3 regions of the Herbaspirillum lusitanum genome follow, and region 3 is predicted to be linked to each of the others. Evidence: predicted binding sites of a transcription regulator. Region 3 holds the regulator's gene; each other region holds the start of a gene.

Region 1 (7,548 bases), 760 kb from region 3:
ATCGGAGCGCATCTTGCGCGCTCCGCGCAGCCAACACGAAAGGAAGTCTCATGACGACGCAAGTGGAATACAACATCGACAACGATGTCATCGACAAACTGTCCGGCTTGCAAGCAGGCGGCGCTCTGCACGCCTTGCGCCACCAGCGCGAAAAGGTCGCGGTTGCTTCGCAGGGCAGCTACGACGCCTTGTTCGATCCGGCGCTGGAAGGCATCGGCCTGGACGAGCGGCTGCTGGTCGCGCTGTACGCCTGTCGCCTGGCCGGCGCAAGTGAAGTCGCCGGGCATTACCGCGCGCGGCTGGACGCCTTGCCGGCTGACGCCGCGCAGATTGCAGTCGCCGCCGACGGCGCGCCCGAGCAGTTGCCCGCCGGTCGCCTGCGCGCCATGCTGGCGTTTACGCGCGCGCTGACCGAACGTCCGGTGGAAGGAGACAAGGCCGCCTTGCACACGCTGCCGGCGGCCGGCATCAGCACACCTGCCGTGGTCGCGCTGTCGCAACTGATCGCCTTCATTTCGTACCAGATCCGCGTCGTCTCCGGTCTGAAGGCCATGAAACTGGCAAGCACAGGGGAGCAAGCATGAGCACCGTTATCAAATCGCACGGCTTCACCAATGAAGTGCTGGAGTGGCAGGCATGGCTCGACGTCATCGACATCGAGCAAGCCAGCGAAGACCAGATCAAGGTCCTGGAAGAGAGCCATCCCAAGGCCAAGACCTCCGACTATTACCTGTTCCTGGCTCATCAGCCGGAAATCCTGCGCCAGCGTTCGGCCGCCTTCAACGCCATCATGTATGCGCCGGGCGGCATGTCGCGCGCCGAGCGTGAACTCGGTTCGATGGTCGTCTCGCGCATCAACGGCTGCGTGTATTGCGCCTCGGTGCATGCCCAGCGTTTCGAGCAACTGGCCAAGCGCAACGACACGGTGCAGCAGGTGTTCGACGATCCGTACAGCGCCGGCACCGATGCGCGCGAAAAAGCCATTTCGCAATTTTCCATCGACCTGACCAACAATCCGGGCGGTGTGAATGCGGCCAGCATCAAGGCGCTCGAGGACGTCGGTCTGACCGGGCAGGAAATCCTCGACCTGATCCACTCGGTCGCGATCTTTGCGTGGGCCAACCGCCTCATGCTGAACTTGGGCGAGCCGGTGTTTCCGGCGGCGCAATAATTCAATAATCCAGCCGACGAGGAGAGCCGCATGCTGATACCAGACACCCTGATTTACGCCGAAACGCACGAGTGGATCCGCCAGGAGGACGACGGCACACTGACCGTCGGCATCACCGACTTCGGCCAGGATCAACTGGGACCATTGGTGTACGTGCAGACGCCGACGGTCGGCAGCGTGCTCCGGCGCGGCGCAGACGCCGGCGTGGTCGAATCCAACAAGACCGCTTCCGACGTGCATGCGCCGGTGGCGGGCGAGGTGATTGCCGTGAATACGGAATTGGCGAACACGCCCGAAGCGATCAACGGCGCGCCTTATGAACAGTGGATTTTCAAGCTGCGGCCAGCCGAGGCTTTCGACGTGTCGCAGTTTCTCGATGCCGCCGCTTACACGAAGATGATCGGCTGAGCGCGGGAGCGAGGTGAGCGCCTTGCTGCGGTCGCCCGGCGTCAGACTGACGGGCAGGGATGGCGACAACTTGCGCTGCATCGATGACGACGCCGGCGACCGGAATGCAACTTCATCCGATATAGGAAAATACCGCAAAATCGGCGTTGTTGAACTGGAACGACGCCACCTCGCGCATGCCCATTCGCGCGTGGGTGCGTAGCGATGGCTCGTTGTCGCGCCGGATGAACAAGATGCCTTCGCGTCCGGGTTCCAGTCGACGCAATTCATTGAACATGCCCTGCGCCAGTCCCTGGCCGCGCGCGTCGGAACTGACGCAGACCGGACCGTACACATACGCGCCCGGCGTTCCTGCATATGCCGAGAACATTGACTGGACGATAGGCAGATCGGCGTTCCGTTCACGGTTTGTCGCCATCAGAAAGCCGACGACGCGGTGTTTCCGGCGCGCCACGATGAGCGGCATCTCATTCATCATTTCCACAATCCTGAGGCGCGGAAGGGATGCGGAAAGCATGCCGCCGCGATCCATCTGATTCTCCTCCTGCAATGCAAGAATGCCGTCAAGATCGGCTTGAGCGGCTCTTCCGATTTGCGTGTCTCGCGTGTCCTGCATGCCGTGCTCCTGGTAAGTGCTGAAGAAACCCAAGCGCCAGGCCCGGCGCTTCGCTTCACGAACGAGTATATCGACGGACGACGTCGGCGACAAATCCGGGGAGGCGCGTGTGCAACGACAGGCGGCCGAATGCACGTCGCTCATTTCCACATTCCGCGCATGCGCGCTGCGACGTCGACGCGCATCTGTCTCGCATCGGGTCGGCCGTTCGGTCCGACCGCGACCACCGGCCAGGCGCTGCTGGCGAAGTGCGGCAGCACGCCGGGCGGAATGAAGCGCGAGCGCGACGCATAGACGTGGCGGTCGCCTTGCGCGTGCTGGCCGCCGGTGAAGAATTTCTGCGGCACCATCAGATGCAGGTCGTCCTTGGCGCGGGTCATGGCGACGTAGAGCAAGCGGCGTTCTTCTTCGATTTCGGCGGTGCTGCCGGTCGCCAGATCGGCCGGAATGCAACCGTCGACGACATTGAGCACATACACCGATTTCCACTCCTGGCCCTTGGAGGAATGGATGGTCGACAGGATCAGGTAATCCTCGTCCAGCAGCGGCACGCCCGACTGGTCGCTGGTGGCGTCCGGCGGATCCAGCGTGAGTTCGGTCAGGAAACGCTCGCGCGACGGGTAGCCGGAGGCGATCTGTTCCAGTTGCAACAGGTCGGCCTGGCGCGTGGCGGCGTCTTCGTGCTGGCGTTCGAGATGCGGCGCGTACCAGCTGCGCGCATGCGCGATCTCCCCGGGCCAGCCGGTCCGGCCTTGCGCCATGAATTGCAGCACCTCGACGAAACCGCGCCAGTCATCGCCGCTGCGCGGCGGCGCCGGCAATTCGGACAGCGCAGCAATCGGATCGGCATGTGTCGCCATGGCTTCCAGCACTTTTTGCGCCGAACCCGGACCGACGCCGGGCAACAACTGCATCAGGCGGAAGCCGGCCACGCGGTCGCGCGGATTCTGCACGAAGCGCAGCATCGCCAGCATGTCCTTGACGTGGGCGCTGTCGAGGAATTTGAGGCCGCCGAATTTGACGAAGGGAATGTTCCGGCGCACCAGTTCAATCTCCAACGGGCCGCTATGGTCGGAGGCACGGAACAATACAGCCTGATCCTTCAGCGTGCTGCCGGCTTCGCGGTTTTCAAGTATGCGTTCGACGATGTAGCGCGCCTGGTCGGCTTCGTCGCGCACCGATACCAGCTGAGGCTTGTGATCCGAGACGCGCTCGGTCCAGAGATTCTTGGTGAAGCGTTCCAGCGCCTTGTCGATGACGCTGTTGGCGGCGGCCAGGATAGTCTGCGTCGAGCGGTAATTACGGTCCAGCGTGACGATGTCGGCGGGCGGGTCGAAGGCGCGGGGGAAGTCGAGAATGTTGCGCACCGTTGCGGCACGGAACGAGTAGATCGCCTGGGCGTCGTCGCCGACCACGGTGAGGCCGAGGCCGTCCGGTTTCAGCGCGAGGAGGATCGATGATTGCAGGCGATTGGTGTCCTGGTATTCATCCACCAGCACGTGATCGAAGCGCGCGCCGATGTCGTCGGCCAGCACGCGCTCGCCGATGGTTTGCGCCCAGTACAGCAGCAGGTCGTCATAGTCGAGCACGTTGTGCGCCTGCTTGGCTTCGACGTAGGCGCCGAACAGGGTGCGCAGTTGCGCCTCCCATTCCGCGCACCACGGGAATACCTTGTGCAGGATGCTGTCCAGCGGCGCTTCCGAATTGACCACGCGTGAATAGATGGCCAGGCAGGTGCTCTTGAGCGGGAAGCGTTTTTCAGTCTTAGACAAGCCCAGTTCATGCCGCACCAGATTCATCAGATCGGCGGAATCTTCGCGGTCGTGGATGGAGAAATTGGGATCGAGCCCGATCTGATCGGCATACTCGCGCAGGATCTGTGCGCCGATGCCGTGGAAGGTGCCGGCCCAGGACAAGGCATCGGCCATGATGCGGCCGTTGGCGCCGAGCGCTTCGCCACAGATGCGCTGGACGCGGCGGGTCATTTCCGCGGCAGCGCGGCGAGAAAACGTCATCAGCAAAATCCGGCGCGGATCGGCGCCATTGACGATCAGGTGAGCAACCCGGTGCGCCAGCGTATTGGTCTTGCCCGAACCGGCGCCGGCGATCACCAGCAAGGGGCGGGCAGGGGCTGGAAGTGTGGCCTGTTGTCCCGGCAGTCCGGGGACGATGCCGAATTCCACCGCCTGGCGTTGTTCGGGGTTGAGTTTTTCCAGATAGTCGACGTTCATGACGTTCATGCTGAGCCTTGGTGCGGCGGCAAAAAAGAAGTTATTTTACTGGTGTTTTATACAGCCTTCGGCGGTGGTTACAAAAAAGACGCCAGGCTAAAAAAGGCAGCTTGCAGGGACATCCACAATCATTTGTGAAGTGATGAAAGATCGACAATGGATTCTTGCACAGCGCTGTCTATACTGGTTTGGTCGCAGGCCAAAGGAATGTCCCGGCAATGCGCCGGCTGTGCAGAAATCATGCTGCAATGCCAGAACTGGCGCGGCTTCCAAGCTACCCGTGATATTGCAGATTTAGCGCAGGAAGTGCTTGTGCAAATCGTTCGCACCTGGTTAAAATTTCCCTTCGACAACTTCTTTTTGAGGTGCAGCCATGGATAAGACTCTCGCTTTGCTCGATTGTTTGGTGCAGCTCAAGGAAGCGCAAAGCTGCGCCGATGCTTTGCTGTCCGACATCATTGCCGACGCCGTGCGGGTAAACAAAGGGAGGGGCGGCGTACCCAAGCCGGCCACCTTCAAAGCCTTCCGCAACGCCCTCAAATCCGCCAATACGCATTGCTACCAGGCCGAGCTGATCCTGGCGGAATTCGACGCTCTGCAAACCATCATGCCGATCGGTCAGCAACAGCCGATACGCACGGCGACTTACAGCGTCTGATCCACTCTCTGCGTCGGCACGGTTCGCGCAGTGGCGCGGACCTAGGTGCGCCCACCTGCAAACAACTCGCGCATATAGGGGTTTCAGGCATCGGAGCGAAAGGCCGGATCATCCTAGACGGCTTTGCTTAGCTTGTGTGTCGCACAAAGTGGCGACAAGGGGCGCAGGATTATGTGACAACATGCCAGAGACCAGCATATCGCGACATCGCGCAATGTTGCGATGTGACCTGCAAGTCTTGCCGGGCCGCCATTACAGACGCCCGGCGGAGCCTCCCGGCAGAAAGCTTCCCTGTCCGCCCCATCTCCACGGAACGTCCGAAGTCCACGGCCGCAGGAACATTCTTGCCGCACGGCACTCTCACAGGCTGCTCGTTGTTTTTATGGTGTGTTTAGTCCGTTCAGGTGACAGACCGCAGCAGAGTTTGTGTCTACAATGGCTCGGCAGGCATGCAGCTTGCATTTGTTTCCTGCAGCGATGGCGACAAGGACGCATCCGGTATTTTCCAACACCAGGCATCTCCGGAGGTAAATTGCGGCGCGGATTTTCATTCAAGGCAAAATGGCCCAGGATCCTGATTCAGGACGGCTGGGGCCTGTCCGCTTGTTTCGTGCTGCTGTCCTCTTTGGTGCTTGTGGTGATCTGGGGCATCACCATGACGCACGTCGCCAGCGAAAAAAAGCTGGCCATGGAAAGCGCCTCCTCCGAAAGCCGCAACATGGCCGCCATCATGGCGGCCAATCTCAATGACCGTCTCAGCCGTGCCGGGCAGTACGCCATGGTCGGCAGCAAAGTCCTCGACGGTGACGCCGCGGCAGCTGATTACCTCGGCCTGCTGTTCAACGGCGACAGCGCCTATGTGCGCGCCGCCGTGTTCGACGACCGGATGCGCCTGCGATACTCTTCCGCCGGCCTTCCCGAAGAAAGCGAATTCGCCCAGTTGCTGGAGCGCGCCTACCCGCAGGCAGCCACCGGCGCGGATGCGCCGAAAGCTGGAACGGTCCTGTTCGGCAAGACCGACAGTCACAACTGGCGCATGCCGATGCTGATCGCCCTGCAAGCCCCGAAGACCGGCGCGCGCGGCTATCTGGTCGCGATACTCGATCTGGGCCGCTTCCTGCACGACTACCAGCAGATCGGAGACGGCTACCTGATTGCGATCAATGGCGGCGCCGGCACGCCGCTGGTGGCGCTCAATGATCGCCGCCTGCTGATCGGCGACAACAGCGTCGCATCCGTATCCTCCTCCAGCGTCAGCAGCCTGCAAAAACTGGTCGCCTATCCGCTCAGCGTGAGCGTGACCATCAATCCCGATTCCGTGGTCTCCGACCTGACCCAATCGCATTACGAATATGTGCGTTATGCGATCGTCATCTCCATCGCGGTAGTGACGCTGACGCTGATCCTGATCGGGATTTCCTACCATCGCAAAAAACTGTATGAGCGCCTGGCGCGTTCCGAGCGCGAAAAAATCTGCCTCATCGAGCAGCTCGAAAAGGAAAAGACGCGCGCCTATCAACTGGCTTCGCATGATTACCTGACCGGGATTCCCAACCGCATGCTGTTCAGCGAACTGGCCGGCGCCGAGCTGTCGCGCGCCAAGCGCAGTCCCAATCTGTACGCGCTGTTTTTCATCGACCTGGACGGTTTCAAACCGATCAACGACACGCTCGGCCACGCGGTGGGCGATTTGCTGCTGAAAGCGGTGGCGCAGCGCCTGTGCACCAATTTGCGCGAGTACGATCTGGTGGCACGCCTGGGCGGCGACGAATTCGTGGTTCTGCTCTCCGATATCAAGTATCAAAGTCAGATCGCCGACATCGCCGACAAACTGATCAAGGCCGTCGGTGCGCCGTATCTCAACCTCGGCGGCCACGAAGTCGGCACCAGCCTGAGCATCGGCATCGCGCTGTATCCCGACGACGGCCACACCGTCGATGAGTTGTTGTCCAAGGCTGACGCCGCCATGTACGCTGCCAAAAAAGACGGCAAGGGCGCTTATCGTTTCCACGACAGCAGCGTCCACAGCGGGCTGTCGGGACGCCTGCCTTCGACCGCTACGCGCTACCTGTCGGCCTGACGCGCTTTCAGCTGCTTCAGGAAGGCGCGCACCACCGGCGACTTCTCGTGCTTGCGCGACGCCAGCGCGATGGCGCCCGGAATGATCTTTCCCTCAATCTGCCGATACGTTACACCTGGCATGTTCACGCGCTGCATTACCGAAGCGGGGACGATCGCCACGCCCTGGCCCAGCGACACCAGCGTCACCACCGCCACCAGACCTCCCGGGTTGGGCAAGGTGCGCGGCACGAAACGGCCGCGGCGAGCCACTTCCATGGTGCCTGATGCCTGCTCGGGCAAGATGAAGCACGCCGATGCGAGCGCGGACGCGGGCACGGTTTCATGCGCCGCCAGCGGTGAATCTTCCGGCAGTGCCGCGATGAAATCGTCATACAGCAAGGTC
Region 2 (7,548 bases), on a different contig from region 3:
TCTCCGGGGGATGTATGTCGAATTCCTGCCGTTTCGTAATTGCCCTTTTGCTGCTCTCGTCCGTGTCTCCATGCGGGCGCGCCGCCGATACGCCACCGATGGTCGTCACGATCGGGTTCGCGGCGCCGCTGGCGGAATTCTCCGCACGCCAGGGGCGCAATGCCGCACAGCTCGCCATCGAAGAAATCAACAAGGGCAACCCCAGCATCAACGGCCGTGCCGTGGTGTTCGAGCTGCTGGAGCAGGACGACAAGGCCGATCCGCGCATCAGCGAGTTCGTCGCGCGTACGTTGGCCAACAGCAAGGCCATCGGCGTGGTCGGCCATTGGACCAGCGCAACCACGGGAGCCGCCGCCCCCATTTACCACGGGGCCGGACTGGCGCAGATTTCACCGTTTGCGTGGAGCCGCAGTTTGACGCAGAAATCCTACCGGACGATCTTCCAGATCATCGGCAGCGATGACCTCGGACTGGCGCTCGCGGCCGATTATCTGGTCGGCGAACAGAAACTGAAACGCGTGCTGGTGCTCGACGACGGGGGTTTCCTCGGCATCAGCATGGCGGATTATTTTTCCGATCACGTGAAGGCCGCCGACGGCGAAATCATCCAGCGCATGTCGATCAGCGGCAACACATCGGATTTCAACCAGCCGTTGCTAAAGGCCAGGGAGAGCCAGGCGGAGTTGATTTTCTTCAGCGGCCGCATGATACAAAGCGATGTGCTGGCGCGCAACCTGCAGCGCTTCCACCTGCAGGCCAAGCTGCTGCTGACGGGGCTCGTGGTCTCCCCGGCTTTTCTGAAAAATGCCGGCGACGTGGACAGCGCGGTTCTTGCCATCGTGCCCAGCATGCCACTGGACAAACGTCCCGGCATGTCCGCCCTGCAAAAGAAATACGCCGAGCGCTACGGCAGCGAGATGCTCCCCTTCGCGGTGTACTTCTACGACAGCGTGCAGTTGCTGGCCGCCGCGGCGAAGAAGGCCAATTCGCTGGAGCGCGCCAAAATCGTCAATGCACTGCACGAGATCCGATATAGCGGCATCAGCGCCAATATCGCCTTCGACGCCAATGGCGCATTGCTCAAGCCCGGCTACACGCTCTACAGCTATGAACGCAAGGGATGGACGCCGGTGCGGGTATTTACCGGCAAGTGAGTGGGCCGGCGCGCCACGGCTACGGCGACGGCTTGTGCTGCGCGACGAAGCGATCGAGCTGACGCGCGAACGCGCGCCCGTCGGCCTGGCTGAACGCTGCCGGCCCGCCGGTTTCAACGCCGCTGCCGCGCAGCTCTTCCATGAAATTGCGCATCGTCAGATGCTGCTGGATATTGTCCACGGTGTACATCTCGCCGCGCGGATTGAGCACGGCGACGCCGTTGGCGACGACTTCGGCGGCGAGCGGGATGTCGGCCGTGATCACCAAGTCGCCGGCTTGTGCGAGCTTGACGATTTCCTTGTCGGCGACGTCGAAACCGGCCGGGACCACGATGGATTTGATGAAGCGTGAGGGAGGCGTGCGCAGGTGCCGGTTGGCTACCAGCGTCACCATGATCTGCGTACGATCGGCGACGCGGAACAGCATGTCCTTGATGACGCCCGGACAGGCGTCGGCGTCAACCCAGATGTGCATGGTTCACCTGCGAACGAATATGAACCTGCGGAAGTCGTTTGCAGCCCAAAAGGAAATCAGACAAACGACACCGTCAGTCCCGGCAAGGCGACGCCGGAAAATGCCGTGATCCAGGTCTGCCCGGCTTCCACCGGATAGGCATCGGTCCAGGTCCCGGTGGTGATGATTTCGCCGGCCTGCAAGGGGGTGAATTTCGGCTGGGTCTTGAGCAATTGATGCAAATGCCACAGCGCATGCAAGGGGCTGTCGGCTTCGTCGTTGAAGAAGCCGGCGGCGCGCAACCGTCCGGTGCTGTCGGTGCTGCTCGACAGCGAGACGCTGGCGCTGGCCAGGATTTGCGGCAGGTTGTGGCGAGTGGCCGACGACAGCACATGCGGCTCGCCAATGATCAGCGTGCCGTGCAGGCCGAAAGCGGCGATCGAATCCGCCACCGTGAATTCCCAGTTGGCGAACGGACAGGTAACGATCTCGAAACCGTGCGCCATCCATTCTATGCATTCCGCCAGTTCATCGATGGTCGCGTCCGGCGACGGCGCCTGGCCGAGCTTGAAGACGATTTCCGGTTCGATGCGCGGTTGCAACGCCCCTCGCAGGCATTGCTTGCCGTGGTTGTCATGGGCGTAGCGCACCGTTGAATCGTAAATATGCGCCCAGATTGGAATGCGTGCGTCGTCGGTGACGCCGTATTTGTCCCAGGTCTTGTGCACGGTGAAGCCGATCTTGCGACCGATCGGGTGCTCGCCTTGCGCTACACGAATATCGATGATGCGGCGCGCGATCTCGTAGGCATCGTCAACGGAGAGAGGTTCAGAAGAGGACAGGAGCGGCAGCAGGCGTGCATTTGCACGGGCATCGAGGAGTTGATGCGCGTACCTGCTGGCTTGGCTCGACATAAGCATGAGAGGCTCGCCCACAAAGATAGTGATTAGCTATCCATTGTCGATGACGATTAATTTTTGCACAAGTGAAAATAAAGAAATCACGAGAAGTTCGCATGAATTTCTTGGCAAATTTCTAATGAATTGACGAGGTGAAGAGCCACTTTTTTCGGCGAGACAAACACGCCGGTCAAATGGTCAGGCCAATGTCAGTTTGGGCAACAATTGATGCAATTCAACAACTGTTGCGAATGAGATGCGCGGGATACGTGAGACACAGTAAGCCGCCAAGGGAGTGTACCGGTGACGCCGCCGGTACAATTTTTCGCACGATATCAACCAGCCCAGAGATCGCCGTTGGGACCGGTACGCGGCGCAGTAACGCCGAAGTGGGTATACGCCAGCGGCGTTGCCACCCGACCGCGCGGGGTGCGCTGCAGATAGCCTTGCTGGATCAGATAAGGCTCGAGCACGTCTTCAATGGTGTCGCGTTCTTCGCCGATCGCTGCGGCGAGGTTGTCGAGCCCGACCGGTCCGCCGTTGAATTTGAACAGCACCGCTTCGAGCAGCTTGCGGTCCATCACGTCGAAGCCGACCGGATCGACGTCGAGCATGACCAGCGCAGCATCGGCCATCGCTTGCGTGATCCTGCCGTTGCCCTTCACCTCCGCATAGTCGCGCACGCGGCGTAGCAGGCGATTGGCGATGCGGGGGGTGCCGCGGCTGCGCTTGGCGATTTCCAGCGCGCCTTCTTCGACGATGGGCGCGTTGAGCAAGCCGGCGCTGCGCGTAACGATGCGCGCCAGTTCCGGCGGGGTATAAAACTCCAGGCGCGCGACGATGCCGAAACGGTCGCGCAGCGGATTGGTCAGCATGCCGGCGCGCGTCGTGGCGCCGACCAGCGTGAACGGCTGCAGGTCGAGGCGCACCGAACGCGCCGCCGGGCCTTCGCCGATCATGATGTCGATCTGGTAATCCTCGAGCGCGGGGTAGAGGATTTCTTCCACCACCGGCGACAGCCGATGGATCTCGTCGATGAACAGCACGTCGTTGGCTTCGAGATTGGTCAGCAGCGCCGCGAGGTCGCCCGCGCGCTCCAGCACCGGGCCCGAAGTCTGGCGCAGGTTGACGCCCATTTCACGCGCGATGATGTGCGCCATGGTGGTCTTGCCGAGACCCGGCGGGCCGAACAGCAGCGTGTGATCGAGCGCTTCGCCGCGCTGGCGCGCCGCCGAGATGAAGATCTCGAGCTGGCCGCGCACTTTTTCCTGGCCGACATATTCGTCGAGCTGCTTGGGCCGCAGCGCGCGTTCGATCGCTTCCTCGTTGGCCGAGGCCGGCGTGGCGGCGATGATGCGTTGTTCGGAAAAGTCGTCGGTCTGGATGCTCATGATTTACCGTTCAGGCTTTGGACAGGGCTTTCAGTGCATGCTTGATGCCGTCGGAGACGCTGGCGTCGGCCGGCACCTGCTTCAGCGCGAGGGTCGCTTCCTTGTCGGAATAGCCGAGCGCCAGCAAGGCGTTGAGGATATCCGAAGTCGCATCGTGACGTACCGCGCCGCCGACCGCACCGAGGTCGGCGCCGAGCTTGCCCTTGAGTTCAAGCAAGAGGCGTTCGGCGGTCTTCTTGCCGATGCCGGGGACCTTGGTGAGACGGCCGGCTTCCTGCAGCGTCACGGCCTGCGCCAGATCGCTGACCGACATGCCGGACAGGATCGACAATGCGGTGCGCGCGCCGACGCCGGATATCTTGATCAGCTCCTTGAAGGTGTTGCGCTCTTCGGCGCTGCCGAAACCGAACAGCACGTGCGCATCTTCACGGATCGCCAGGTGCGTCAGCAGCACCACTTTTTCGCCGAGGCCCGGCAAATTGTAGAAGGTGCTCATCGGCACGCCGACTTCGTAGCCGACGCCGTTGCAGTCGACCAGCAATTGCGGGGGATTTTTTTCGAGCAGGATTCCGGAGAGGCGACCGATCATGATGGCAGGTATCGAAAGTGAGTCGAAAAATGGATTATCGAATGATACAGTACTGTTCGGATAAACAGTATCTCTATCCGTCCGGAATCATCCCGAGCGGTCCGCCCTGCTTGCCTTGAAGCGCCCTGCCGGGATATCGTCTGGCCTCACGCACCAATCACCACGCAAGGATCCCATGGCAGGCAGCAGCTTTTTCGCATTGATCGACGACATCGCCGGCATCCTCGACGACGTTTCCGCCATGACCAAGGTGGCTGCCAAGAAAACCGCCGGCGTGCTCGGCGACGATCTGGCGCTCAATGCGCAGCAGGTGTCCGGCGTCAACGCCGACCGTGAGTTGCCAGTGGTATGGGCGGTGGCGGTCGGCTCGCTGAAGAACAAGGCGATCCTGGTGCCGGCGGCACTCGCGATCAGCGCCTTCGCGCCGTGGGCGGTGACGCCGCTGCTGATGCTGGGCGGCGCCTTCCTGTGCTTTGAAGGCTTCGAGAAGCTGGCGCACAAATACCTGCCGCATGAAGACGAGCACCATGGCGAAGCTGCAGCGCCTGAGGCCATGGAAAGCGAACAGGACAAGATCAAGGGCGCCATCCGCACCGATTTCATCCTGTCGGCGGAAATCATCGCCATTACCTTGGGCACGGTCGCCGACGCGCCGCTGCAGCAGCAGATTACCGTGCTGATCGGCATCGCGCTGATCATGACGGTCGGCGTCTACGGCGTGGTCGCCGGCATCGTCAAGCTAGACGACGGCGGCCTCTACCTGCTGCGCACCGGCGGCGCCATCGGCCGGCGCATCGGCCGCGCCATCCTGGTGGCGGCGCCTTACATGATGAAGAGCCTGACCGTGATCGGCACGGTGGCGATGTTCATGGTCGGCGGCGGGATTCTGACGCACGGCTTTGCGCCGGTGCATCACTGGATCGCCGACGTCAGCGCACCGCTGGCGGCGGTGCCGGCCATCGGCGGCTTGTTATCGGTATTGGCGCCGTCGGCGCTGGATGCAGTGTTCGGCGTGGTCGCCGGCGGTGCGGTGTTGCTGCTGGTGACACTGATGCAGCGCGTGCTGAAAGTCTTTAAAAAGGACTAGCCGACCAGACGACCGCCGCGCATGCGCAAGCCTTTCTTCGCCAGCCCCGGCGCCAGTCCGCCCAGCGCGCTGAGGATGTCGCCGCTGTGTGCATGGCAGATCGCCACTCCGAGCGCGTCGGCCGCATCGGTGCCGGGCAAACCCGGCAGCGCCAGCAAGCGCTGCACCATATCCTGGACCTGCTGCTTCTGCGCCTTGCCGTGACCGGCGACGGCTTGCTTGACCTGCAGTGCGGTGTATTCCGCGACCTGCAGATCGGCCTGCACCAGCGCACAGATCGCCGCGCCGCGGGCTTGGCCGAGCAGCAAGGTGGATTGCGGATTGACGTTGACGAAGACTTTTTCGATCGCCGCACAATCGGGCGCATACGTCTGGATGACTTCGCCGACGCTGGCCAGGATGACCTTGAGCCGCTGCGGCAAGTCGCCGTCCGGCGTCTTGATGGTGCCGGAAGCGATGTAGGTGAGCTTGCTGCCCTGCTTGTGGATCACGCCAAAGCCGGTGGTGCGCAAGCCGGGGTCAATGCCGATAATTTTCATGCAAAAAATAAGAGTTAATCGCTTCAGACGGAGGCCAGGGTGACTTGACAATCAATGTCCCTTGACCACCTTCACTATTTTCCAGTCGCCGCCCTGGGCTTCATATACGGTGAACACCGGATCATTCAGATTGCCGTCCCGGTCGAAGGAAATGACGCCGCTCAGCCCCTTGAATTTTTCCGCATGCAGCGTGTCGATCAGTTTGCGGGGATCGACGGAATTGCTCAACCGGATCGCTTCGCCCGCCATCTGCACCGCATCATAGGCGCGCAAACTGCTGACGTCGATATACGATGAAGAAAATCGCGCGACGTAGTTCTTTTCAAAATTCTTCCATCCCGGCAGTTTATCGCGTTGCTGGTCGGATTCGAGCGTAAAGATATTGCCGGCGCCGTTCACCTGAGCGAGGAAGTTCTGGTTGTTCATTCCGTTCATCGCATTCAGGAAGCGCGTCTTCACGCCCAGCCGCCTGGCGCTCACGATCATCTTCGCGGCCTGCAAATGCGTGCCGCCCCAGAATATCGCGTCTGCCCTGCTCTCCCTGATATCGGCCAGCGCCTGGTTGAAATCTGAAGTCTTGTCGCTCACCGAATAGCGCCCCAGCAACAGACCGCCGGCCTTCGTGAAGCCCTCGCTGAACTGGTCCGCCATGGTCATGCCCGACGGCGTCTTGTCGTCGATCACCGCCATGCGATCGACCTTGAGGTCGCCATATACATACTGCCCGAAAAGAATGCCGCCCTGTTCGCTGTGGCCGAACATGCGAAACGTGTTGTCGTAGCCGAGCTGGGTGAATTTGTGGTTGGTCGCGCCGACCGAGATGTACGGAATGCCCGCGGCCTGGACCTGTTCGGCGGTGGCGATGCACACCGTCGAACTGTGGCAGACCAGCGCCGCGAGATTTCTCTTCAGCAGATAGTCCGTCGCCAGCTTGCCGGCGTTGGCGTCGAAACGATCGTCCTGCGGAACCAGTTCGAAGACAAGCTTGAGGTTGTTGACCCTCATGGCTTTCTTGTTCAGTTCATCGATCGCCAGTTGCGCGCCGTTGGTCATGCTGACGCCGCGCGCCTGATTGGATCCGCTGAGGGGCGCCAGAAAACCGATGAAGACCTTGCTCTCCTGCGCCAAAGCCTGGGCAGGAAAGACGCTGAGCCCGAACCCGAACAGCAGCAGAAACACCCCGAGGCGCCATTCGGAACTGCGTGGATGCGTGCTGTGAAACGACAGAAACAGACGGTTCATCGACAACCTCCAACGAGAGAAAGTGTTGGCTCATTATCTATCGAAGAATTGTCTTGATGACAATTTGAGGCCGCGCCTACGCAAAAAACAACAAGCCCGGCACGTATGCCGGGCTTGGATGCAATGTTGCAGCGTCAGGGAAGAAGCCGCCAGGGATCAGCTAAGGATCAGTGACGGAAGTGACGCGTACCGG
Region 3 (7,548 bases):
CGATGGTCGCGCTCACGCCTGCATCGCTCGCATTGATGGCGTCGCGTACGCCGGCCAGCGTGTTGGTTGCCGGTTTGATGATCGCAGTCGAGCCGGTGCCGGTCTTGATCGCCAGAATGCCCGTATCGAACGAGTAGCCCGCAGCAAAACCGGTAGAAGTAATCTTTTGCGCCTGAGCCAATTGCGAAACCGACACGGAATAGGTGCCGGAGGCTGCTGCGGTTGCGTCGCGGGGCGCCTGGATCTGCGTCACGGTACTCGGATTCGAGCTCGAGGGATCGTAAGCCAGGTCGGCAAGGCTGTTGTTTGCCTGCACCTTGATGGTATTGGCGGTGCCGGCGGTGTTCGATTCCATGACCAGGTGATCGCCGGTGCCGTCAGTGACAATGCTGGCGGTAACGCCGGCTTTTGAGGCATTGATCGCATCCCGAACGCCTGCCAGGGTGGCATTTGCCTGCAAGGTGACGAAGGTCGGCGGATTGGTGCCGATCTTGATCGCGACGGAGTCGCCTGCAGTGAACTGTTGTGAGCTCGGGTAACCGGCAGACTGGATCTTTTGCGCCAATACCTTGGTGGAATCGTCGGTGTTGACGTCCGCCGTGAACGGATCGGTCGTCAGCGGTGTGCCGGTGCCACTATTGGAGACGCTGGACTTCTGCGCAGCAAAGCTTGCCGCAGTCAGGGCTTTCAGTGCGTTTTGATAGGTGGAAACCGAATTTTTCAGATTGCCGTAAGCGGAAATCAGGCTGTTATAGCTGCTGGCTTGCGAGGTGAGCGGATCGAGAACCTTGGCCTCAGCACCCATCAGTTTGGAAACGAGGGTCGCTACGTCGAGAGGACCTGCCGAGGTCGAGATTGTCCCGGTAGAGGTGGCCATGCTATCTCCTGAAATCTATGCGCTGAGCGCAAAATGCGATGCTGAAATCAGACAAGAGTGATAAAGCTGGCTGGCTTCACATCAATTGAGTGTCAACTCTTGATGGGGTTCTGATGACATGCAACAGAAAATAAAAATCTGTTATGAACTACCGGGGCGAAATATACCATGCGCAAATTTTATACTTGCGCATGAATATTTTTAAATGCTCCAACAGTTCGTAGCAGACTTAATTACGCCTTGTGATTGATCAACAAACCTTGCATCTTATCAATCGACTTTGCGATGGCAACCGCTTCTTCGGTCGGAATCTGGCGAATGACGACGTCGGTTGCCGTATCGACAACTTTCACAATCGTTTTACCGGTTTCCTTGTCGCGCGAAAAATTGAGGTCCGATGCATTTTTGCTTGCAAAGTCATTCAATTTATCAACGGCGTCGGCCACATCGCTTTCGGTGGAACGTTGTGCTTGCGGAGATGCTGCAGGCGCAACTGTCGATACCACTGGATCTGGTTTTGTATTGGACGGCTGCACCGGCGCGTACGAACCGGAATCACCTGCAGCTGTGATATTAAGCGGGGAAATCGACATGTTCTTACTCCTTCATCAAGGAATATGCGGAGAATACTTACATATTCTCCGCATATTATCCTACATGGCTCTCAAGACTACTTCAACAGAGACAGGACGCTTTGCGGTGCGGAGTTCGCCTGCGAGAGCATCGCCGTGCCTGCTTGTTGCAGAATTTGCGCACGTGTGAGGTTTGCAGTTTCTGCCGCGTAGTCGGTATCCATGATACGGCTGCGCGAGGCGGTGATGTTTTCGCTCGAAATCTGCAAGTTGCTGATAACGGCGCTGAAGCGGTTCTGGACCGCACCGAACTCTGCACGCTTGGACGAGATCAGGTTGATCGCGTTGTCCAGGTTCTTGATCGCTTTTTGCGCATCGCTTTGTGCCGATGGATCGGCAATTGCCTTGTCCAGGGACAGCTTGGCGGTGTCGATAGCGCTTTGCAGAGTCACAGCCGAAGCGGCCAGTGCTGTGGATGTCATGGTCGAACCTGTTGCGAACAGGTTGTCCAGAGCAGCCTTAGCCGAAGTGTAAGTCACTTGAGCTGCGTCAACCGAAGTAGTGGTGCCCAGACCGATCAGACCCTTGGCGCTGGTACCGATAACTGTCGAGATTGTCTTGTCGTTCGACAAGTCGGACAGCGAGATGCTGATTTGGTCGTTCAGTTTGTTGTCGGTAACGTTGGCGCCGACTTGGAAAGTCAGTGTCAGCGAAGCCGACACGTTGGCGTTGTCGGAACCTGTGCCAGCGCTGGCGCCGGAACCGATACCTGTGAACAGGTTTTGGCCGTTGAAGTTGGTGCCGTTCAGAACACGGAACGTTTCATCCGACAGTTGCTTGTATTCGTCGTTCAGAGTCTTGCGATCCTGAGCGCTGTTCGAACCGTTGGAAGCTTGAACCGCCAGTTCGCGCATACGTTGCAGGTTGTCGGTAACTGTGCTCAGTGCGCCTTCAGCGGTTTGAGCCAGGGAGATACCGTCGTTGGCGTTACGTTGCGCAACTGCCAGGCCTTTGACCTGAGCATTCATGCGGTCGGCAATTGCCAGGCCTGCAGCGTCGTCCTTTGCGCTGTTGACGCGCAGACCGGAAGACAAACGTTGAATCGAAGTATTCAACGACGATTGCGACATGTTGAGGTTGCGTTGCGTGTTAAGCGACGCAATATTGGTATTAATGACTGATGCCATGTTAATTCTCCTAAGATTTGAGGCCGATAAATCCGAGTTTCAGTGCTTAACTTTGGTTTTTACCTAAAGCCTCAGGCGTTCAAACCGCTGTTGTTAGCTATATCGGACGGTATCGGAAAAAGTTTAATGTTTATCGCAAAAAAATTTTTCCAATGCTGTCCGACCTAAAACTGCGTGCTTCCATACGTCAAGCAAATCTTATTTCGACGCTATTTAAGAAAACTTTAGTGAGTATTATTGGAAAAGTTCCAATTTTGATGCGCAAGAAGTTTGTGCTGGACTGTTGAGAGGTGTCTTCCGAGACTTGCCGTATCGAATGGATGCGGCAAGTCGTTGATTAGGCGATGCTTTTCTTGTTTTCTTGCGCCAAGATTGCTAGCTCCAAAGCCACTTTATTAATAACGGTCGGCCAGTCGCTGCGGGTTTGTTGGCGGAACAGGCGCATGCTCGGATACCAAGGCGAGTCTTCCCGGTCGTTTAGCCAGCGCCAGTCCGGCGTGTGGGCGAGCAACGTCCAGGTGGGCCGGCCGAGCGCGCCGGCCAAATGAACTACCGAGGTGTCGACACTGATAATCAGGTCCAGATTGGCCATGGCCGCAGCCGTATCGGCAAAGTCGTTAAAGGCGTCGCCTATATTGTATACAGGCAGTCCTTGAGGAAGCTTGGCCAACTCAGGCGTGGCCAGTCCTTTCTGGATGGAGAAAAACTGGACGCCAGGTGTATTAAATAACGGGGCAAAGGTCTCAAGCGGGATCGAACGTTTCCGGTCGTTGCCGTGCTCCGGGTTGCCTGCCCAGACGAAGCCGACGCGCAGATCGTTGGTGTTTCCGGCGAGCATGTCCATCTTGTTTTTCCAGCTCTTGATGTCTTGCGGATCGGCGGACAAATAGAACGGGTAAGACGGGATGTCTTCGATGCGATCGGTACCTAGCGCGTGCGGCAGGCTCATCAGCACGTAAGCACAGTCGCATTTGGGCAGCGGGTCGTTCTCGCGCACCAGCGTCACCTGATCGGACACGCTGCGGAACAGGCGGGCAAGCGGATCCTTGACATGCAGCGCCACGCGGGCGCCTTGCTCCAGCAGCTTGTGGACGTAGCGTACGAACTGAATGCTGTCACCGAAGCCTTGTTCATGCATCAGCAAGATGTATTTGCCTGTCAGCGAGGACTTGCCGTCCCATTTCGGGATCAGTCCGAACAGCTTGTGAATCAATTTATAGACGTAGCGACGCTCTTTGACTTCCAGGCGACTCTCATGATTGGCCCAGCCATCCTTCAGATCGCCGGCCAGTAATTGCCCGAGAGCAAGATTGTGTTGGGCAGTCAGATAGTTGGGCTTGAGTGCGAGCGCATCCTTGAAATATTGCAAGGATGACACCGTTTCGCCGTAGTCATACATCGTCGCGCCGATATTATTGAGCGTCACCGGATGCTTTGGGTCGACCTCAAGTGCTTGATGGAACAATGCCATAGCCTCTTCATAGCGATCCTGATAGGTAAACAGGCTCGATGCGAGTTTGGTATAGCTGTTCGGATCCTTGGGGGCAAGCTCAAGGACGCGCTGATAGTGTTCGTTAGCTTTGTCGTAGTCTTTTTGCTTGATGTACGTGTCGGCTATCTTGTTTTGCGCGTAGATGTCGGTCGGGTCCAGCAGCAGGGAGGTCTTGTGGCATTCCAGAGCATCCTTGAGCATGTCCATTTCCTGAAAGGCAATGCCCAGATTAGTGTGTGCCGGAGCAAAATTGATTTGCAGTTGCAAGGACTTGAACAGAACGCCGACGGCCTCTTTGTATTGCTTTGCATCGATCAAGGCCTTGCCCAAGTGAGACAGCGGGCCGGGCGCATCGGGATTGCGTTTGACGGCGTCCTCGAAATAGGCGATTGAGGCATCCGGATCGTTCTTTTCGTGCAAGGCATTGGCTAGGCCAATGCGCGCATCTTTGTTTTCGCTGTTAAGCTTGATGGCTTCCTCGTACAGCGCGATGGAATCCTCGATCCTATCCTGGTTAAGAACGGCGGTGGCCAAGTTGGCAACGTACTCGGAATTTGCCGGATCTGCCGCCACGGCTTTGCGCAGGGCGACCTCTGCCGTGACATAGTCATTTTTATGCATCGCGATTAAGCCCCAGGCATGGTTAGCATAGACCAGGTTCGGCGCGCGCTTGAGTACTTGGGCGCACAGTACTTTTGCCTCGTCGACCTTGTGATCGTCCAGCAAGCTCAGGCATTCTCTTACAGCCAGGAGATCTTTGACGTTGGGTTGAGCGCTCTTGTTGGCGGGCTTGTTGCTGCTACGCGTTGACATGTGATTCCTTACCGGATTGAATGATTGTGCTGCCGTGCAAAGGAAGGGCGCCATCTGCCTTGCTTTGCCGGTCGCAATAAGCTATGCGTATCATATGATGCAATTCTGGTTTCGATCTGGCAAACAGACGTAAAAAAAGCCCGCGATTTAGCGAGCTTTAGTTCGAGCAGGGTCTGAAACGGAATCAGTTCCAGCTACGCAATAAACCTACCGCCAAGCCTTCCAAGGCAAAATTTTCTTCTTCGGAAGAGACCTTGATCACCTTGAAGTCGGGATTTTCAGGCAGCAGTTCAATCAGCGAGCCGGTCTTGCGATAGCGCTTGACCGTGACGTCGTCGCCGATTCGCGCCACGACGATCTGGCCGTTGCGGGCCTGATCGGCTTTCTTTACCGCCAGCAAATCACCGTCCAGGATGCCGGCGTCGCGCATCGACATGCCGCGCACCTTCAGCAGATAGTCGGGTTTTGCCGAGAACAGCGCCGGGTCGACGGTGTAATTGGTTTCGATATGCTCCTGCGCCAGGATCGGCGAGCCGGCGGCGACGCGGCCGACCAGCGGTAGCGACAACTGCATCAGGGCAGGGTGCGGGAGGGCCATCTGACGACCCGGGTTGCCCGCCGATCCGTCTCGCAGGCGGATGCCGCGCGAGGTGCCGGGAGAAATTTCAATGGCGCCTTTGCGGGCCAGCGCCTGCAAGTGTTCTTCGGCGGCGTTGGCCGAGCGGAAGCCGAGCTCATTGGCGATTTCTGCGCGCGTCGGCGGGAAGCCGGTGTTTTCGATGGCGTCTTTGATCAGATTCAGGATCTGTTCCTGGCGAGCGGTCAGTTTGAGCATGTCGACTTTCGGGGAAGTTATGCTGGTTGCATAAACAGTCTGTATTTTTATACAGTTATAAAGCAGTGTCAATCTGCAATATTGAAATCATGTCATCGGCAATTTTTGCTCTGTGGGCGCCGTTCCACGGCAAATGCCTGAAAGCATTGAGGTTTTTGGCATTCTGGTATATGATTGCGGGCTTTCCTCTTCCCACACTCGTCTTGACGCCGAGGTGGGCGATTTGTTAATCAGTCCATAAAGGAGTCTACATGCGTCATTATGAAATCGTATTTATCGTCCATCCGGACCAAAGCGAGCAAGTTCCAGCGATGATCGAGCGTTACAAGGGCATCGTTACTGCACGCGGCGGCAAGATTCACCGTGTCGAAGATTGGGGCCGCCGTCAATTGGCGTACCAAATCCAAAAACTGGCAAAAGCACACTATGTTTGCCTGAATATCGAAGTTGACGGCGAAACTCTGGCCGAAATCGAAACCGGCTTCAAGTTCAACGATGCAGTGTTGCGTCACCTGACAGTCAAGATGAAGAAGGCCGAAACCGGTCCTTCGCCAATCCTGAAGGCTGTCCAGAAGGAAGACGCAGTAAAGAGCAATCGCGCAGAAGCACCAGCGGCTTAATTGCTGACATTGCGAGAAAAGCACCAGGGAGCGTGAATCACTTTCAGTTTGTCGCCAGTATCGCCGAGCGTGACGTCATACGTTACACCCCGGCAGGCATTCCGGTAGTGACTGCGAAGTTGCAGCACCAATCGGAACAGACGGAAGCGGGCATCAAGAGGTTGGTCGAGTTTGAAATCACTGCATTCGCTGCAGGCGAAATTTCAGGTCGGCTTAACCGGGCCGGTCTCGGCGAGATGTTCAAGTTCACCGGTTTCATGGCGCGCAGGAATCGCAATAGCAAAAGCATCGTGTTTCACATCGTTGATTTTGAATCTGTAGTTTAGAACCACTCAATTTTAGATATCAGGAGCCGCAAAATGGCATTCGGTAAAAAGTTCGATAAAAGCAAGTTGAAGCAAAAACGTCAACAGCAAAACCCGCTGTTCAAGCGTAAAAAATTCTGCCGTTTCACCGCAGCAGGTGTTGAGCAAGTCGATTACAAAGACGTCGACACCCTGAAGGATTTCGTGCAAGAAAACGGCAAGATCATGCCAGCACGTCTGACCGGCACCAAGGCACACTATCAGCGTCAAGTTGACACCGCGATCAAGCGCGCACGCTACCTCGCGTTGCTGCCATACACAGATCTGCACAACGCGTAATTGACGACGAGATATAGGAGAAAAACATGCAAGTCATTCTGTTGGAAAAAGTCGTTAATCTCGGTGGTCTGGGCGAAGTCGTCCGCGTCAAGGACGGTTACGCACGTAACTTCCTGATCCCGCAACGCATGGCGCGCCGCGCCACAGCAGCCGCCATCGCCGAATTCGAAGCGAAGCGCGCCGAGCTGGAAAAGGCCGCCGCTGAAAAGCTGGCAGCTGCACAAGCCCAAGGCGAAAAGCTGGCCGGCCTGACAGTCAAGATCACCCAGAAGTCCGGCGTTGACGGTCGTCTGTTCGGTTCCGTGACCAACTTTGACATCGCTGATGCGCTGACAAAGCAAGGTTTCCCGGTCGAAAAGGCGCAAGTTCGCCTGCCGCAAGGTCCTCTGAAGATCGTTGGCGATCACGCTGTTTCGGTGGCTCTGCACACCGACGTCGTGGTTGACGTGACTGTTGCTGTTACGGGCGATCACGCGTAATTCATTACGCCGATCGTTCCATCTGTTTT

What was found. The regulator LexA, encoded in region 3, represses DNA repair genes until DNA is damaged. The targets are predictions, from matches to a motif close to ACTGTATNNNNATACAGT.
Region 1: DXT88_RS12630 (ATP-dependent helicase) is a predicted target of LexA. The motif match lies at 4,474-4,491, and genes of this name have one in related genera.
Region 2: ruvA (Holliday junction branch migration protein RuvA) is a predicted target of LexA. The motif match lies at 4,539-4,556, and genes of this name have one in related genera.

What each region holds. Positions count from the first base shown of each region.
Region 1 covers NZ_QXFG01000008.1:951,911-959,458, reverse strand. Annotated here, with positions in the region: gene DXT88_RS12655 (acyl-CoA thioester hydrolase/BAAT C-terminal domain-containing protein) at 1-54, shown strand, start outside; gene DXT88_RS12650 (CMD domain protein) at 51-584, shown strand; gene DXT88_RS12645 (peroxidase-related enzyme) at 581-1,171, shown strand; gene gcvH (glycine cleavage system protein GcvH) at 1,202-1,579, shown strand; gene DXT88_RS12635 (GNAT family N-acetyltransferase) at 1,692-2,339, opposite strand; gene DXT88_RS12630 (ATP-dependent helicase) at 2,336-4,435, opposite strand; gene DXT88_RS12625 (hypothetical protein) at 4,800-5,084, shown strand; gene DXT88_RS12620 (GGDEF domain-containing protein) at 5,617-7,164, shown strand; gene DXT88_RS12615 (LysR family transcriptional regulator) at 7,149-7,548, opposite strand, start outside.
Region 2 covers NZ_QXFG01000003.1:51,006-58,553, reverse strand. Annotated here, with positions in the region: gene DXT88_RS01505 (branched-chain amino acid ABC transporter substrate-binding protein) at 15-1,154, shown strand; gene DXT88_RS01500 (YaiI/YqxD family protein) at 1,174-1,629, opposite strand; gene DXT88_RS01495 (2-keto-4-pentenoate hydratase) at 1,686-2,528, opposite strand; gene ruvB (Holliday junction branch migration DNA helicase RuvB) at 2,843-3,898, opposite strand; gene ruvA (Holliday junction branch migration protein RuvA) at 3,909-4,487, opposite strand; gene DXT88_RS01480 (DUF808 domain-containing protein) at 4,663-5,574, shown strand; gene ruvC (crossover junction endodeoxyribonuclease RuvC) at 5,571-6,113, opposite strand; gene DXT88_RS01470 (branched-chain amino acid ABC transporter substrate-binding protein) at 6,165-7,355, opposite strand; gene purH (bifunctional phosphoribosylaminoimidazolecarboxamide formyltransferase/IMP cyclohydrolase) at 7,523-7,548, opposite strand, start outside.
Region 3 covers NZ_QXFG01000008.1:186,922-194,469, forward strand. Annotated here, with positions in the region: gene fliD (flagellar filament capping protein FliD) at 1-877, opposite strand, end outside; gene DXT88_RS09325 (flagellar protein FlaG) at 1,111-1,470, opposite strand; gene DXT88_RS09330 (flagellin N-terminal helical domain-containing protein) at 1,548-2,636, opposite strand; gene DXT88_RS09335 (tetratricopeptide repeat protein) at 2,974-4,941, opposite strand; gene lexA (transcriptional repressor LexA) at 5,126-5,776, opposite strand; gene rpsF (30S ribosomal protein S6) at 6,028-6,396, shown strand; gene priB (primosomal replication protein N) at 6,429-6,722, shown strand; gene rpsR (30S ribosomal protein S18) at 6,756-7,040, shown strand; gene rplI (50S ribosomal protein L9) at 7,067-7,519, shown strand.